DNA from 3 places in the Streptomyces sp. NPDC029292 genome. Region 3 is predicted to be linked to each of the others. Evidence: riboswitches for the same ligand, from Rfam matches in the RefSeq annotation. Region 3 holds a riboswitch; each other region holds the start of a gene.
What was found. Region 3 has a riboswitch for cyclic di-AMP ahead of ACZ4WS_RS17675 (transglycosylase SLT domain-containing protein). Riboswitches for the same ligand answer to the same signal wherever they lie in the genome.

Region 1 (4,165 bases), on a different contig from region 3:
TCCTGCTCGGTGGGCTCCGCGACGCACGCGCCCGCATGCCGTCGGGTGGTGACGAAGCCCTCGGCCTCCAGCGTGCGCAGGGCCTCGCGCACGGGGACGCGCGAGACGCCGTAGCGCCGCGCGAGCAGTTCCTCGGTGAGCCGGCTGCCGCGCTCGTAGACACCCGCGACGATGTCGTCACGGATCGCCGTGCATACCGAGTGCGCCGGAATACGCATGACCGGACCTCCGCTTTAATCCCCGCGAAACGCCATCGATTGACGCTTGTTCAGTGACTCTATTGCAGGGAGCCGGAATTTCCGATGGCAGGCCGGAATCCATGGATATTTTTTGGACAGAGGCCGCTCGAAACGACGATGCCCCGGCTCGGTGGCCGGGGCATCGGAAGTGGTGGAGATCAGGTGAAGCGGTCGTCAGACGTTCACGCCGTGCGCGCGGAGGTAGGCGACGGGGTCGATGTCGGAGCCGTACTCCGGCGTCGTACGCGCCTCGAAGTGCAGGTGCGGCCCTGTGGTGTTGCCGGTGGCCCCGGAGAGGCCTATCTGCTGGCCCGGGGTGACCGTCTGGCCCACGGAGACGCCGATGGACGACAGATGGCCGTACATCGTGTACGTACCGTCGTGCATCTTGATGACGATCTGGTTGCCGTAGGCGCCGCCCCAGCCGGCCGTGACGACGGTGCCGGTACCGACCGCGTGGACCGAGCTGCCGGACGCGGCATGGAAGTCGACGCCGGTGTGGCTGCCGGACGACCAGAGGCTGCCGCTCGCCTTGTAACCGGTGGAGATGTACGAGCCGGTGATCGGCAGGACGAAGGAGTTGAGGCGCTTGCGCTCGGCGGCGCGGGCGGCGCGCTCCTTGGCCTCGCGTTCCTTCTTGGCCTTCTCCGCGGCCCGCTTCCGCGCGGCCGCCTCGGCCTTCTTCTGCGCGGCGGCCTCGTCGGCGGCGCGCTGCTGGGCGGCGGCCTGCGCGTCGATCTGGGCGGCGACCGAGTCACCCATGGTGATGGCCTGGGTCAGCCCGGTCTGCTCCACGGAGGTGTCCGCGGCGAGCGCCGGGGCGGCCAGCGCTCCGATGACACCGGTGGTGGTGAGCGCCGCGACGCCTACGGCGTTCGTGGTGGTGCGCTTCACGCGGCTCGGACGACGATGCTTCCCGGTGCCACAGGTGAACGCCATGTAGGGGCTGATCCTTTCCTTCCTTCTCGCCTACCGGGTTAGCTGACGGGTTCGGAGCAGGAAGGTCTCCTACGGACCCCCTCCTGGGAGGGCGTCCGATTCACCCCAGGGACTGCGTGTGGGTCCCCGGCTCCCCTGGCTCGCGCCGTACGGGGACTCGGCGATGACTGTCCGGTGCCGCGGGCGCGGCGCACTGCCTGACGAACAGCCGGACCGACGCTAATCGGGACATCTTTCAATCAACAAACGGATCACGGCTTTTGTAGCGCATGCCACAGGGCAGACAGGCAACCTCCGTGCCAATACGGACACCCCGAGGACGAAGTCCGGGAAAAGAAGCTTAAGTACGGGAAAAAGGATGAAGTCCGGGCAAAAGGAGGCCCAGGTGACTCTTCAGTCACCTGGGCCCTCAGGGGTCGTGCAGTTTCTACTCGGCCGGTACGACGGTCACTTCACCGATTCCGAGGGCCCTGACGGGCTCCGCGATCTGCGCCGCGTCGCCCACCAGGACGGTCACCAGACGGTCCACCGGGAAGGCGCTCACCGCGGCCGCGGTGGCCTCCACGGTGCCGGTGGCGGCGAGCTGCTGATACAGCGTCGCCTGGTAGTCGTCCGGCAGGTGCTGCTCGACCTGGTCGGCGAGCGTGCTCGCCACCGCCGCCGCGGTCTCGAACTTGAGGGGCGCCACACCCACCAGGTTCTGTACGGCGATGTCGCGCTCGGCGTCCGTCAGGCCCTCTGCGGCGAGGGTGCGCAGCACCTTCCAGAGGTCGTCGAGCGCCGGTCCGGTGTTCGGGGTGTCGACGGAGCCGCTGATCGCGAGCATCGCGACACCGGTAGCCCCCCCGGAGGGAGAAGGCGCGGCGGAGCGCAGCACCTGGCCGAACGCCCGCACACCGTAGGTGTATCCCTTTTCCTCGCGCAGGACGCGGTCCAGGCGCGAGGTGAGGGTGCCGCCGAGGCAGTACGTGCCGAGCACCTGGGCGGGCCAGACGCGGTCGTGCCGGTCGGCTCCGACGCGGCCGATGAGCAGCTGCGTCTGGACGGCGCCGGGGCGGTCCACGATGACGACGCGGCCGGTGTCGTCGGCGCTCACCGGCGGCACGGGGCGCGGCTCGGCCGAGGAGCCGGTCCAGGCGCCCAGCGTGTCGGCGAGCAGCGCGTCGAGGTCGACACCAGTGAGGTCGCCGACGATCACGGCGGTGGCCGTGGCGGGGCGTACGTGCTTCTCGTAGAAGGCGCGTACGGCCGCCGAGTCGATCTTCTGGACGGTCTCCTCGGTGCCCTGGCGCGGGCGCGACATGCGCGAGGTGGCCGGGAACAGCTCCTTGGAGAGCTCCTTGGCCGCGCGGCGAGCCGGGTTGGCCGTCTCGTGCGGGATCTCGTCCAGCCGGTTGCGCACCAGCCGCTCGACCTCGCTGTCCGCGAACGCCGGTGCCCTCAGGGCGTCGGCGAGCAGACCGAGCCCCTTGGGGAGGCGCGAGACGGGGACTTCGAGGGACAGGCGTACACCGGGGTGGTCCGCGTGCGCGTCCAGGGTGGCGCCGGAGCGCTCCAGCTCGGCGGCGAACTCCTCGGCGGAGTGCTTGTCGGTGCCTTCGGAGAAGGCACGCGCCATGATCGTGCCGATGCCGTCGAGGCCCGCGGGCTCGGCCTCCAGCGGCGCGGCGAGGATCACCTCGACGGCGACGACCTGCTGGCCGGGGCGGTGGCAGCGCAGCACGGTCAGGCCGTTGTCGAGCGTGCCGCGCTCGGGCGCCGGGAAGGCCCACGGCTTGGCCTCGCCGGCCTGGGGCTGCGGGTGGAAGTCCATGGTGGCGAGCTCGGTCACTTCGCCGCCTCCTCGTCGGTGTCTTCAGCGGCGTCGGTTTCTTCGGCGGCTTCGGCGGCGATCGGCTCGTAGACGAGGACCGCGCGGTTGTCGGGGCGCAGACGGGACTTGGCGACCTCCTGGACCTCCTCGGCGGTGACGTCGAGGACGCGCTGTACGGCGGTCAGGGCGAGCTGCGGGTCGCCGAACAGGACGGCGAACCGGCACAGTTCGTCGGCGCGGCCCGCGACCGTGCCGAGCCGGTCCAGCCACTCGCGCTCCAACTGGGCCTGGGCGCGCTCCATCTCCTCGTCCGTGGGGCCCTCCTCGGCGAACCGGGCGAGCTCCTCGTCGACGGCGGCCTCGATGACCGGGACCTCGACGTCGCCGGACGTCTTCACGTCGAGCCAGCCCAGGGAGGGCGCTCCGGCGAGCCGCAGCAGACCGAACCCGGCCGCGACGGCCGTGCGGTCGCGGCGCACGAGCCGGTTGTAGAGCCGGGAGGACTCACCGCCGCCGAGGACGGTCAGTGCGAGGTCGGCCGCGTCGGACGCGCGCGTGCCGTCCTCCGGGAGCCGGTAGGCGGCCATCAGGGCGCGCGACGGGACCTCTTCCTCGACGACCTCGCGCAGCTGCTCGCCGATGGTGTCGGGCAGTGAGCCGTCACGCGGGGCGGGCTTGCCGTCGTGCCCGGGGATGGAGCCGAAGTACTTCTCGATCCAGGCGAGCGTCCGCTCCGGGTCGATGTCACCGACGACCGACAGGACCGCGTTGTTGGGCGCGTAGTAGGTGCGGAAGAACGCGCGCGCGTCCTCCAGGGTGGCCGCGTCCAGGTCCGCCATCGACCCGATCGGGGTGTGGTGGTACGGGTGACCCTCGGGGTACGCGAGTGCGGTCAGCTTCTCGAACGCGGTGCCGTAGGGCACGTTGTCGTACCGCTGCCGGCGCTCGTTCTTGACGACGTCGCGCTGGTTCTCCATGGACTCGTCGTCGAGCGCGGTGAGCAGGGAGCCCATGCGGTCGGCCTCCAGCCAGAGGGCGAGCTCCAGCTGGTGGGTGGGCATGGTCTCGAAGTAGTTGGTGCGCTCGAAGCTGGTGGTGCCGTTGAGCGAACCGCCCGCACCCTGCACCAGTTCGAAGTGGCCGTTGCCCTTCACCTGGCCCGAGCCCTGGAACA
Region 2 (4,165 bases), on a different contig from region 3:
GTCGAGCCCGAAATGGTCAATCCGGACAGCGAGCTGTATCGCGCGCACCCCGACTGGGTGCAGTTCCAGCAGGGGCGAACCAGGGCGGAATACCGCAATCAGCTCGTACTGAACCTCGCGCGCCAGGACGTTCAGGAGTACCTCTGGGAGCAGCTCGACAGCCTGCTCTCCAGCGCCCCCATCGACTATGTGAAGTGGGACTTCAACCGCTGCTTCACGGATGCGGGTTGGCCCGGCGAGCCCTACCCGCAGAAGCTGTGGGTCGCGCACGTGGAGGCGCTGTACGCCCTTCTCGACCGGCTGCGGGCCGCCCACCCCGGTGTCGCCTTCGAGTCCTGCTCGGGAGGTGGCGGCCGCGTCGACCTCGGCATCATGGCGCGTACGGACCAGGTGTGGACCTCCGACAACACCGACCCGCTCGACCGGCTCGCCATCCAGCACGGCTTCAGTCAGATCCACCCGGCCCGGATCATGGCCGCCTGGGTCACGGACAGCCCGAACGCGCAGCTCAATGGCCGGGTCAGCTCCTTGCGCTTTCGGTTTGTGAGCGCCATGGCCGGGGTGCTCGGCGTCGGCGGCGATGTGACCGAGTGGAGCGAGCGGGAGCTGGTCGAGGCGCGGGAATGGGTGGATCTCTATAAGGAGATCCGGCCTGTCGTGCAGCGCGGCGACCTCTACCGGCTGCGGCCCCCGGAGGGTGGACTGAGCGCGGTCCAGTACGTCCACGGCGGCGAGACCGTCGTCCTCGCCTGGCTCCAGGCCCAGCACCACGGGGAGCCGGTCGCCCCGCTCCGGCTGCGCGGACTCGACCCGACAGAACGGTACGAGTGCCGCGAAACGGGCGAAGTGCACCGCGGTGCGGTGCTGCTGCATCACGGGTTGCGTACGGGGCTGCGCGGGGACCTCGATGCGACAGTTATCCGGCTGCGTCGCATGTGACTGTTCTGTCCGAATTGGAGCCTTCGTTCCAACTGGCCCTGGAATAAAGCGTCGTGGGTCGACGTGCGTGAGCAGCGTCATATTCGTGACGATGTGTGGCGGGCCCCTTTTATCAACCTGCCCGAATTCACGGACGGGTTGAGAAGCCGGAAAGATCACCTATCCACGGAGGGTGACGGGAATTCCGGCATGGATCAAGAAAGGCATCGGCACAGAAAAGCCACATGCTTGTCGATGCGCTCTCATCTCGCTTACGTTCGGCCTCAATCCGGACGGACGCCCAATCCTGCCGCCGCCCGGAATCCGCACACTTACCCGCACACGGCAGGAGCGGGGGACCCGCAGGTACCACGCCTGTTCCGGTCTCCGGAACGGCTCGGGGTATAGCCGCGCATTCGCGTGGCCGGGCATCTCCAGCCCGCACCCGACAGCTCACCTCGCAGGCGCCGGAGAGGAATTCGTCATGCCCGCGAAGGGTAAGCACCGCCGTCCCAAGTCCCAGCGTTTCACCCGCTCGATCGCCGTGGCCGGAACCGGTGGCGCCGCACTCGCGCTGCCTCTGATGGGGGCCACCGGTGCGCATGCCGCGACCCCGACGGCGTCCGTCGCGCAGAATGTCGAGAAGACCACCACCGTCGCGAAGAAGACCGCCACCGCCGCGAAGAAGGCCGCGACGAAGACCTATGCGGTGAAGGCCGGCGACTGTCTCGCGAAGATCGCCGACGAGCAGAACGTCAGCGGCGGCTGGAAGAAGCTCTACTCCGACAACCGCACGGCCGTCGGCAGCGACCCGTCGCTGATCCACCCGGGCCTGAAGCTGACGATCGGCAAGAAGGCCGCGTCGAGCAGCGCCACCCAGTCCTCCGCGAAGACGACGTCGACGAAGACGACTTCGACCGCGCCGAAGGCGAGCACGGCCACCCAGGCCGCGGCCGCCACCAGCAACTTGGGCTACACCCTGCCGGTCGACGGCGCCACCGTCGGCACCGGCTACAAGGTGGCGGGCAGCATGTGGTCCAGCGGCTACCACACCGGCGTCGACTTCGTGGTCCCGACCGGCACCACCATCAAGTCCATCGCGGCGGGCACCGTCGTCTCGGCCGGCTGGGGCGGCGCGTACGGCAACCAGGTCGTCATCCAGCACGCCGACGGCAAGTACTCCCAGTACGCCCACATGTCCTCCCTCTCCGTCTCGGCGGGCCAGACCGTGACCGAGGGTCAGCAGATCGGCCTCTCCGGCGCGACCGGCAACGTCACCGGACCGCACCTGCACTTCGAGATCCGCACCACGCCGGACTATGGCTCGGACGTGGACCCGGTCGCGTACCTGCGCTCCCACGGTGTCGCCGTCGCCTGACGCTGTCCCTGTCTCTGAAGCCAGCACTGCCTGTCTCTGAAGGCAGCACCGCCTCCAAAGGCCGGACCCCACGATCCCCGGGGTTCGGCCTTTGGTGTTTCATGATCGATTCATGATGGGCAGATTGCGGTCTTGTGGCAGGGGTGCAAGGGGTATCGACAGCGTGCGAGAGTGACTCCACAGTGATCTCCGTAAGCGCTTTCTATGCCTCCGGAGGTCCCTGTGCCCGGCGTCGACCGACGCACCGTCATCAGGGCGCCGCAGCCGCGGCCGCCACCGCCCAGTTCTCCTGGGCGCTGTCCCGCAGCGCCGCCGCCGCTGACTCGGCCGGAGGCGACACCGAACGTGAGACCCCGAAGACTCGGCGCGGTCACCGCCGCCGCGCCCTCGCAGGCCGTCGGACCGCCCACGCGCCGCGTGGTGGAGAACCCGGACCGCGGTCTGGTCGCCGTCCCCTCCGGAAACGGCCGCTCGCCCAGAACCCCGAGTACCGCCTCGGCTGGACCGTGCGGGGCTACCTCCAGTCGACCTACGCGGACTACTACCTCGGCACCGAGACCCGACGCGTCCCGAAGCCCGCGATCACCACGACCCGTCGTACCGCCACCGAAGGAGACACCTCCCATGACGACCAGTCGTAGAACCTTCGGCGCCCTGGCCGCCGGTGCCGCGCTGGCCGCGCTCGTGCCGGCGCGGGCCGCGAGCGCCTCGCCGCGCCACCGCCGCGGACGGCTGATCGCCGCCGACGACTTCCGGCACGGACTCGGCCAATGGGTCACCGAACTCCAGGACGGCGGTACGGTCACCGCCTCACGCGGCGTCCTGGAGATCGACGTACCGAGCGGCGCGACGGTCTGGTTCAAGCGGAAGCTCGAAGGGCCGTACGTCATCGAGTACACCGCCACACCCGTCTCCGAGGGCGGCGCCAACGACCGGGTCTCCGACCTGAACAACTTCTGGAACGCCGTCGACGTCCGCTCCCCGGACGACCTCTTCGCCACGGCACGGGGCGGCGCCCTCGCGGAGTACGACTACCTCAAGACGTACTACGTCGGATACGGCGCCAACTCCAACACCACCACACGGCTGCGCCGGTACGTGGGAGAGGCGGGCGTCCGTCCGCTGGTCTACGACTACACGCAGCCGCTGCTCGTCGCGAACGAGCCGAACCACGTCAGGATCGTCTCGGACGGTTCCGTCGTGCAATGGTGGAACAAGGGGCAGTTGGTCTTCGACTACAGCGACCCGGAGCCGTACACCAGCGGGCACTTCGCGTTCCGTACGACGTGGAGTCACTTCCGGATCCACGACTTCCGGGTGTGGCGGCTGAGTCAACGCTCCTGATCAGGAGCTTATTCCGAGTTGACCAATACTTGACGAGTGGCTTATCTCACCATCCGTCAACCCCTTCCTACGGTCGCGTAGCTCACATCGAAAGGTGAATCATGGGCCGATGTGGCAGACGATTCGAAGAGTGACAACAGATCAGTGATCGGGTCGTACGTGGCGGTGGGGGACAGCTTCACCGAGGGCGTCGGCGATGCCGGTCCTGACGGGGCCTTTGTCGGCTGGGCCGACCGGTTCGCGGTACTTCTCGCGGACCGGCGGCCCGAGGGCGACTTCAACTACACCAATCTCGCCGTACGCGGCAAACTGCTCGACCAGGTCGTCGAGGACCAGCTCCAGCGGGCCAAGGAGCTCGCGCCGGACCTGGTCTCCTTCTGCGCGGGCGGCAATGACATCCTCCGGCCGGGTACCGACCCCGACGAGGTCGCCGAGCGCTTCGAGCTTGCGGTGGCCGAACTCACCTCCGCTGTCGGCACCGTCATGGTGACGACCGGCTTCGACACCCGTGGCATGCCCGTGCTG
Region 3 (4,165 bases):
GTGATCCAGCGGTTCTGGTCACTGGACCTGCTGAGCGGATCGGTCAAGGCTTGAGTCAAGACGTCAGCCAAGTACTGAGCAAAGTCCTGAGCCGAACTTTCCCGCACCGCACCTGACCGGCAAGAACGAGGAACATGACCACCAGTCCGAACGGACGCCGCAAGCCGCCCACCATCCACGACGTGGCCCGGGAGGCGGGCGTTTCCAGAGGCACCGTCTCCCGGTTCCTGAACGGGGGCCACTACGTGTCGCCCGCCGCGCGCAGCGCGGTGGAGTCGGCGATCAGGAAGACGGGGTACGTCGTCAACCGGCACGCCCGCAGCCTGAGCACCGGACGGTCGGACTCGGTGGCGTTCCTCCTCACCGAGCCGCAGGAGAAGTTCTTCGAGGACCCCAACTTCAACGTGCTGCTGCGGGGTTGCACCGAGCACCTGGCCCGGCACGACATCCCGCTGCTGCTGATGCTGGCCTCGTCCAAGGACGACCGCCGTCGGCTGACCAGGTACATCACCTCGGGCCATGTCGACGGCGTGCTGCTCGTCTCCAACCACAGCGGCGACCCGGTCGCGGCCGAACTGCGCGACGCCGGGATCCCGTTGGTGGCCTGCGGCAAGCCGCTCGGCCTCGGCTCCAGGGTCAGCTACGTGGCGGCCGCCGACCGCGACGGTGCCCAGGAGATGGTCCGCCACCTCATCGCCTGCGGCCGCCGCCGCATCGGCATGGTCACCGGGCCGCTCGACGCCCCGGGCGGCCCCGACCGCCTGGCCGGCTACCGCGATGTGCTCGCCGAGGCAGGCCTGCCCCACGACCCGGCGCTGGTGGTGGAGGGCGACTATCGCCGCAGCGGCGGCGAGGAGGCTGCCCGCCGGCTGCTGGCGCAGGCCCCCGACATCGACGCGGTGTTCGTCGCCTCCGACCTCATGGCCCTGGGAGTCGTCAACACCCTGCAGCAGTCCGGGCGTTCGGTACCCGATGACATCGCTGTCGGCGGCTTCGACGACTCGGCCGCGGCCACCTCCATCACCCCGGCCCTCACCACCATGCGCCAGCCCTACGACCGCATCAGCGCCGAAATGGTCCGTATGCTCCTCGCCCAGATCGCCGGCGAGGACACGGCGGGCGTGATCCTGCCCACGGAGTTGGTCGTACGGGAGTCGGCGTAACCGGAACAGAAGTCAACGCATGTGAAGGCAGCAGCCGTCCGGTTCGCGTCGAGTCCAGGGGGGCTTTCCATCCGTATTCTCTGATCATGGCCGCACCCCTCGCATATTCACTCATCGCCACCGACCTGGACGGAACGCTGCTGCGCGGCGACGACACGCTCTCCGACCGGTCCCTTACAGCGCTCGCGCGGGTGGCGGCGGCCGGTGCCCGGCATCTCGTCGTCACCGGCCGGCCCGCCCCGAGGGTGCGGCCGCTCCTCGACGACCTCGGCTCCACGGGACTCGCGGTGTGCGGACAGGGCGCGCAGTTGTACGACGCCGGTGCGGACCGTCTGCTGTGGTCCGTCACCCTGGACCGGGGGCTGGCCGAGACCGCGCTCGGCAAGATCGAGGCCGAGGTGGGCCAGGTGTACGCGGCCGTCGATCAGGACGGCGTGGACGGCCTCACGCTCATCGAGCCCGGCTACCTCATGCCACACCCCACCCTGCCCGCCGTACGGGTTGGACGGCGCGACGACCTCTGGGCCGAGCCCATCAGCAAGGTGCTGCTGCGTCATCCCGCCCTGGCGGACGACGAATTGGCGTCGACGGCGCGCGCGGTGGTGGGTTCCCTCGCGTCGGTCACCATGTCGGGGCCCGGCACCGTCGAACTCCAGCCACTCGGCATCACCAAGGCGACCGGCCTGGCGCTGGCCGCCCGGCATCTGGGGCTGAGCCCGGCGGACACCCTCGCCTTCGGCGACATGCCCAACGACATCCCCATGTTCGACTGGGCCGCCCACGGCGTCGCCATGGCCAACGCCCACCCGGAGCTGAAGGCGGTGGCCGACGAGGTGACCCTGTCGAACGAGGAGGACGGCATCGCGGTGGTACTGGAACGGCTCTTCGGGGCCCAGGAGAAGGCCCGGGAGAACGTGTCTCAGTAGGCGCCGTTGACGTTGTCGATCGACCCGTACTTCGCCGCCGCGTAGTTGCACGCCGCCGTGATGTTCGCGACCGGGTCGTAGGGGTCCATCGAGGTGCCGGGGACGTGGTAGGCCTTGAAGGTCGGGTCGATGACCTGGAGGAGGCCCTTGGACGGTATGCCGGCGGCGGCGTTGGAGTCCCAGTTGTTGATGGCCCGGGGGTTGCCGGAGGACTCGCGCATGACGTTGCGGTAGATGCCGTTGTAGGTGCCCGGGATGCGCGCCTTGCCCATGATGTCCAGCGACTGCTTGATCCAGCCGTCCAGGTTGTTGGCGTACGTCTTCGCGGAGGCGGGGGTGGCCGTCGTCGCGGACTTGGTGCTTGCCTTGGTCGTCGAGCCCAGCTTCACGGTCTTCGTGCCCACCGTCAGCGTCAGGCCCGGGGGGAGGACCGCCGGGTTCGCACCGATCACCGCGCGGTTGGCGTCGTACAGCTTCTTCCAGCCGCCGCTCTGCGGGTACTTCTGCGCGATCTTGGACAGGGTGTCGCCCGCGACCACCTTGTAGGTGACGAGCTGGACGTCGGTGATCGTGACTGTGGCGGCCTTCGTGACCTGCGGCGCCTGCGTCGGCTGGGCGGCGTGCGCGCTGGTCGCGCTCACGAGGGGGAGGACGAGCGCGGCTCCGCTCGTGCCTGCGGCGATCATGCAGCGGGTGAACGGGCTGCTGGTCTTGGGGCGGCTGTGCTTGCCTCGTGCGGGCATGACGACATTCCTCTCCGGCGCCTGCGGGGTGAGCTGTCGGGTTCGGGCGGGAGGTGCCCGGCCGCGCGCTGGGCGCGGCTTCACCCCTAGCCGTTCCGGTGTCCGGACCGGCGGCTTACCTGGGTCCCCCGCTCCTGCCGTGCGTGCGTGGGTGGGTGGGTTTCCGGGCGGCGGCAGGATTCGGCGATCCGCTCGGATCGGGGCGAACGTATGCGAGAGCACATGTCGGGAACAAGCCCCGAATTCATGGATCAGTCCGTTTTAACCTCGGAAAAGGACGGGATGAATTGCCCGATTGTGCCGGAATGTGATCCTCAACTTGCCTTCCGCGAAGGGGGAATCGAGGTGGCGGGGTGCGGCGTCGAGATGGCTCCGGCGTGACCCAATTCACGCGACCAAGGCCCATTAAAGCGGCAATGCATTCAATTCGGGCATTACGCTCCGACCGTCCAGACCGGGGAGTGCCGGGGAGGAGCCGGGCGCACCTCCCACGCGGAGAGGTCCGTGTCGGGGTCGTCGTCGGGGAGGCGGCCCGCGTTGGGCTTGAAGTAGAGGCCGTAGCCCCAGTATTCGGGGAGTTCGTGGCACATCAGGTCGGGGTACGGCCCGAACTTCCGTCCCCCGTAAGCCCTGTTGATCCGCGCCACGGCCTCGCCCCGCGAGATCCCGAAGCGTGTGACCATCTCGTGGGCCATCTCCCGGAAGTAGGCGAGCATGCCCTCGTCGAGGTCCATCAGGAATTCACCGGTCCGCGCCATGGTGCTCAGGATTGCCTACCGCCCCCCGGGGGCTCCAGGGCCTGGCCCGTCCGGCGGATCATGCCGGAGACGGCCCTCGGCCCGGCCGTCGCGGGGCCGTCGCCGAACCCTAGCCCGCCGTTCGCGGGATCCTCTTCTCCCAGGTGCGGTGGAAGACCACCTCGTCGCCGTCCTTGCAGATGACCTCGTTGGAGGTGATGAAGTCGTCGGCGTCGCAGGTGATTTCGGAGGTGGTCGAGACGCGGGCGTCCCAGGGCAGGTCCGGGCGGTGGAGGCGGATCGACCAGGTCGAGCGGGTGCGGGCCGAGAGCGGGTCGGAGTCGTTGATGGTGTACGTCTCCAGGGCGTCCTCCGTGAATTCGAGGCCGTCGGGGTAGACGCGGGTGCCTCCGTAGCGGGGGTCGACCTCCAGGCGCCACTCGCCCTTCGCGACATCGCGTACGACCAGGCGTTCCGGGCGGGGTTCGTCCAGGGTGGCGGGGAAGACCACGCCGAGGGACTCGGACTGCTCCGGATCCTCGAAGGTGATCGAGGGCGCCGACTCCTTTGCCCGTACGGGGAGTTCGAGGGTGCTG

Region 1: another riboswitch for cyclic di-AMP. It lies ahead of ACZ4WS_RS20645 (M23 family metallopeptidase); the one in region 3 lies ahead of ACZ4WS_RS17675 (transglycosylase SLT domain-containing protein).
Region 2: another riboswitch for cyclic di-AMP. It lies ahead of ACZ4WS_RS02060 (M23 family metallopeptidase); the one in region 3 lies ahead of ACZ4WS_RS17675 (transglycosylase SLT domain-containing protein).

What each region holds. Positions count from the first base shown of each region.
Region 1 covers NZ_JBVHXR010000009.1:41,925-46,089, reverse strand. The annotation lists gene ACZ4WS_RS20650 (GntR family transcriptional regulator) at 1-218, opposite strand, end outside; gene ACZ4WS_RS20645 (M23 family metallopeptidase) at 414-1,178, opposite strand; cyclic di-AMP (ydaO/yuaA leader) riboswitch at 1,192-1,351, opposite strand; gene ACZ4WS_RS20640 (M16 family metallopeptidase) at 1,606-3,009, opposite strand; gene ACZ4WS_RS20635 (M16 family metallopeptidase) at 3,006-4,165, opposite strand, start outside.
Region 2 covers NZ_JBVHXR010000001.1:437,820-441,984, reverse strand. The annotation lists gene ACZ4WS_RS02065 (alpha-galactosidase) at 1-939, shown strand, start outside; cyclic di-AMP (ydaO/yuaA leader) riboswitch at 1,238-1,398, shown strand; gene ACZ4WS_RS02060 (M23 family metallopeptidase) at 1,403-2,296, shown strand; gene ACZ4WS_RS02055 (hypothetical protein) at 2,803-2,937, shown strand; gene ACZ4WS_RS02050 (DUF6250 domain-containing protein) at 2,921-3,640, shown strand; gene ACZ4WS_RS02045 (SGNH/GDSL hydrolase family protein) at 3,785-4,165, shown strand, end outside.
Region 3 covers NZ_JBVHXR010000007.1:134,945-139,109, reverse strand. The annotation lists gene ACZ4WS_RS17690 (carbohydrate ABC transporter permease) at 1-54, shown strand, start outside; gene ACZ4WS_RS17685 (LacI family DNA-binding transcriptional regulator) at 135-1,163, shown strand; gene ACZ4WS_RS17680 (HAD family hydrolase) at 1,250-2,089, shown strand; gene ACZ4WS_RS17675 (transglycosylase SLT domain-containing protein) at 2,083-2,832, opposite strand; cyclic di-AMP (ydaO/yuaA leader) riboswitch at 2,836-2,996, opposite strand; gene ACZ4WS_RS17670 (hypothetical protein) at 3,267-3,590, opposite strand; gene ACZ4WS_RS17665 (CocE/NonD family hydrolase) at 3,700-4,165, opposite strand, start outside.